2 regions of the Vibrio sp. R10-SG3-ISO10 genome follow, and region 1 is predicted to be linked to the other one. Evidence: predicted binding sites of a transcription regulator. Region 1 holds the regulator's gene; the other holds the start of a gene.
The links. Region 1 encodes PurR, which represses purine synthesis genes. Its sites were predicted from a motif close to TNANGNAAACGTTTNCNTNA; they were not measured.

Region 1 (2,473 bases):
ATTAGTTACACTAATAGGTAGTTATTTTGGGAGTGATACCTAATGCAAGAAATCAAAGCATTCAATGAGAAACGTGCGGAAATTTATTGGTGGCTTTCAAGCCTTTACGCCAAGGAATTAACGGAAGAGAATCTGGAGCAGTACCATTCAGCTCAAATCCGCTCTTTCCTTACTGGCCTTGGCGAGAATGCCGCTCTTAAACCGTCGATTGATCGTGTCATTGATGCACTTAATCGCTTAATCGATCGCGAAGATGCGCAACTAGAGCTTGCCGCTGACTTTTGTGATCTATTTTTAAAGTCTGACCGCGACTCGGCACTGCCTTATGCTTCAATGTACATTGGAGACACAGGCCTGCTTAACGACAAGCCTGCCAAAGAGATGGAAGCATTAATGCTAGAGCATGGTGTAGCCGTTGATGAAAGCCTAAATGAGCCGGCTGATCACATTGCCATTGAGCTGGATTTTCTCGGTAACCTTATCATTCGCTCTAATGAACTTGAGCAAGAGCGTCATATTGAAGAAGCGCTTATCGAACAAGAGAGCTTCATTCGTCAGCACCTTCTAAGTTGGACACCTAAGTTTTCGGCTAAGTGTCAAACGCTCGATGAATTCGGTTTTTACTCTGCGATCGCTTCTCTCACTGTGGCGTTCTTGGAGTTGGACTGCACATATTTAATCGGCGAATAGAGTCTGACAATGTGAACTGGCACAGGTCAGTTTGACGAAATATGTTTGCCCTAAGTCGGATTGCGGTCTAAAATCGTGACCGCAAACGATAAAAATGAACTATTCAAATACAAACCGCTAAATAAGAGCGGTTTTTGTGTTTCTGATACTTTCTGCCAACTTATTCTAAACTGAATATATTCTCGTGGCAGTCATCGACAGGACAAAATTTATGGCCACTATTAAAGACGTTGCTCGCCTTGCTGGTGTTTCAACAACCACTGTGTCTCACGTGATTAACAAGACACGCTTTGTTGCCGAAGCGACACAAGAAAAAGTGATGGAAGCGGTAACCGAGCTTAACTATGCACCGAGTGCCGTTGCTCGTAGTCTTAAGTGCAACACTACTCGTACAATCGGTATGTTAGTGACGCAATCGACTAACCTATTTTTCTCAGAAGTTATCGACGGCGTAGAAAGCTACTGCTACCGCCAAGGTTACACCTTGATTCTGTGTAATACCGGCGGCATCTATGAGAAGCAACGCGACTACATTCGCATGCTGGCTGAAAAGCGTGTAGATGGCATCCTAGTGATGTGTTCAGATCTGACTGAAGAGCTGAGCGAAATGCTCGACCGCCACAAAGACATTCCAAAAGTAGTAATGGACTGGGGTCCAGAGAGTTCTCAAGCCGATAAGATCATCGATAACTCTGAAGAAGGCGGCTATCTAGCGACAAAATATCTGATCGAGCGCGGTCATACTGACATTGCTTGTTTAAGTGGTCACTTCGAGAAAGCGGCGTGTGTTGAGCGTATTAGTGGCTTTAAGCGCGCAATGGCTGAAGCTGATTTATCAGTAAACGAAGATTGGATTCTTGAAGGCAACTTCGAATGTGATACGGCGGTACTGGCTGCGGATAAAATTGTGGCGATGGATAAAAAGCCAACAGCCGTGTTCTGTTTTAATGACACGATGGCGCTTGGCTTAATGAGCCGTCTACAACAGAAAGGCATTCAAATACCTCAAGACATCTCAGTAATCGGCTACGATAATATTGAACTAGCAGAGTACTTCTCTCCACCTCTAACAACAGTGCACCAACCAAAACGTCGCGTTGGTAAGAATGCCTTCGAAATTCTTCTTGAGCGCATTAAAGATAAAGAGCACGAAAAACGTGTGTTCGAGATGCACCCAGAAATTGTCGAGCGCAATACCGTTCGTAATCTAAATAAATAACCTTAAGTCAGACGCTTAGCTGGTAGTCGTACTATTGGCTAGGCGTATATCTCCCCTCTATTTATTGAACCAACATCACATTTATCCGATACAAACGTGATGTTCTGCGCAGATTTTATTTATTCTTAATGTGTTCGATTAATGCCACGAACAGGGCAAACCATTTCGAAAGGATGGGACGCAAAGCCTCCGGCCTTAAACAATTTATTGTCTGGTAGCGGGGTTGCCGATGGCGAATATGCAAACTGTCATACCGCTTTTACTTGCACTCGTATGACACCTTACTGACAATGTCTCTGCATAATTTTGCTAATCTCTCGGACCTGCATTGGTGGCGTATACTTATACACCGAGAAAACACAGCATGGATAAACCAATACTAAAAGACTCAATGCGTTTATTTGAGCAGTTAGGACATATTAAGTCTCGCTCAATGTTTGGTGGCTTTGGCATTTTTGCTGATGACACTATGTTCGCACTTGTCGTCAACGATAAACTACACGTACGCGCGGACGCGGCTCTCGCTAAACAGTTCAGGTCTCAAGGGCTAGAACCCTATGTTTA
Region 2 (2,473 bases), on a different contig from region 1:
TTATCTGTCGCTTCCCATGGGAACTCTTCGCGACCGAAGTGGCCGTATGCCGCAGTCTTCTTGTAGATAGGCTGAAGTAGGTTCAGCATCTCTTGTAGACCGTATGGGCGTAGGTCGAAGTTTTGACGTACAGCTTCAACGATAACGTCTTGCGATACTTTTTCAGTGCCGAAGGTTTCAACCATGATAGATGTTGGATCAGCAACACCGATTGCGTAAGAAAGTTGGATTTCACAACGATCCGCTAGGCCAGCAGCAACGATGTTTTTCGCAACGTAGCGTGCTGCGTATGCTGCAGAACGGTCTACTTTTGATGGATCTTTACCAGAGAAAGCACCACCACCGTGACGAGCTGCGCCGCCATAGGTATCAACGATGATCTTACGACCTGTTAGACCACAGTCACCCATAGGACCACCGATTACGAAACGGCCGGTTGGGTTAATGAAGAAGTTTGTCTCTTTGTTGATCCACTCAGAAGGCAGTACTGGTTTGATGATCTCTTCCATTACTGCTTCACGTAGGTCAGGAGTCGAGATTGAATCACAGTGCTGGGTAGAAAGAACAACTGCATCAATACCAACGATCTTACCTTGGTCGTACTGGAAAGTTACCTGAGACTTCGCGTCAGGACGTAACCATGGCAGTGTACCGTTTTTACGTACTTCAGCTTGCTTTTGAACAAGAAGATGAGAGTAAGTAATCGGAGCTGGCATTAGGATGTCAGTTTCGTTAGTCGCGTAACCGAACATGATACCTTGGTCACCAGCGCCTTGCTCTTTAGGGTCAGCTTTATCAACACCTTGGTTAATGTCTGGAGACTGTTTGCCGATGGTGTTTAGAACTGCACAAGAGTCAGCATCGAAACCCATGTCAGAGTGAACGTAACCAATTTCACGAACAGTCTGGCGAGTTAGCTCTTCAATATCGACCCATGCTGATGTCGTGATTTCACCACCAACCATCACCATGCCGGTTTTGACGTAAGTTTCACACGCAACACGTGCTTTTGGGTCTTGCTCGATGATTGCGTCTAGAACTGCATCAGAGATTTGGTCTGCGATTTTATCTGGATGACCTTCTGAAACAGACTCAGAAGTAAACAGGTGCTTAGCCATGTGAGCTCCACTTTTAATTTTAGAGAGTGCTCCGTTATCAATCGTGGAACACTTATAAATAATCTTGATATCTGTAGGTGTATCTACATCTAGACGTCTATTCTAATTTTTATCGCTCGAATTACAAGCTCTTTTTCAAAACCTAACAAGACAATCGTTTGCTTTAATTGTACGAAATATTAGTAACTTTTATCGATTTGCTGCGAAAGCTAGGAAATTTGTGAGCTTTTGACTTGGAAAACGATTGCAGTGCTGGTGGCGCTTTGAGAGAATTATCGCCCATTTTATTTCGATTCGCTTAATGCACTCAGGAGCTGACATGTCTTCTCGTCAACATCTCGCTAATGCAATCCGCGCTCTAAGCATGGATGGTGTTCAACAAGCTAACTCTGGTCACCCAGGCGCACCTATGGGTATGGCTGATATCGCTGAAGTTCTTTGGCGCTCACATCTAAACCATAACCCAGCTAACCCAGAGTGGGCTGACCGCGACCGTTTCGTACTATCAAACGGCCACGGCTCAATGCTGATTTACTCGCTACTGCACCTAGCTGGTTACGAGCTGTCTATCGATGATCTGAAAAACTTCCGTCAACTACACTCTAAGACACCAGGTCACCCAGAGTACGGTTACGCACCAGGTATCGAGACAACTACGGGTCCACTAGGTCAAGGTATCACTAACGCTGTTGGTATGGCGCTAGCTGAGAAGACACTTGCAGCACAGTTCAACAAAGAAGGCCACGACATCGTTGACCACTTCACTTATGCATTCATGGGTGACGGCTGTCTAATGGAAGGTATCTCTCACGAAGCATGTTCTCTAGCCGGTACGCTAGGTCTTGGTAAGTTAATCGCTTTCTGGGATGACAACGGCATCTCAATCGATGGTGAAGTTGAAGGTTGGTTCTCTGACGATACGCCTAAGCGTTTTGAAGCGTACGGCTGGCACGTAATCCCAGCAGTAGACGGTCATGATCCAGAAGCGATCAACGCGGCTATCGTTGCAGCGAAATCTGACCCACGCCCAACTCTAATCTGTACTAAAACGATTATCGGCTTTGGTTCACCAAACAAGTCTGGTTCACACGACTGTCACGGTGCACCACTAGGCGCTGAAGAAATCGCAGCGACTCGTAAAGAACTTGGTTGGGAGTACGGTCCTTTTGAAATTCCTGCTGACGTTTATGCTGAGTGGGATGCAAAAGAAGCAGGCGCAGCTAAAGAAGCAGCTTGGAATGCTAAGTTCGATGCTTATGCAACGGCATACCCAGCAGAAGCAGCAGAGCTTAAGCGTCGCCTAAACGGTGAACTACCAGCACAGTGGGAAGAGAAAGCAAACGCAATCATTGCTG

Region 2: the regulator PurR is predicted to act here: its motif matches at 1,265-1,284, upstream of metK (methionine adenosyltransferase).

What each region holds. Positions count from the first base shown of each region.
Region 1 is NZ_JCBDHG010000020.1:321,633-324,105, reverse strand. Features, by position in the region: gene torD (molecular chaperone TorD) at 43-690, shown strand; gene purR (HTH-type transcriptional repressor PurR) at 902-1,909, shown strand; cyclic di-GMP riboswitch class I at 2,054-2,140, shown strand; gene AC6R16_RS11470 (TfoX/Sxy family DNA transformation protein) at 2,274-2,473, shown strand, end outside.
Region 2 is NZ_JCBDHG010000024.1:48,115-50,587, forward strand. Features, by position in the region: gene metK (methionine adenosyltransferase) at 1-1,118, opposite strand, end outside; gene tkt (transketolase) at 1,438-2,473, shown strand, end outside.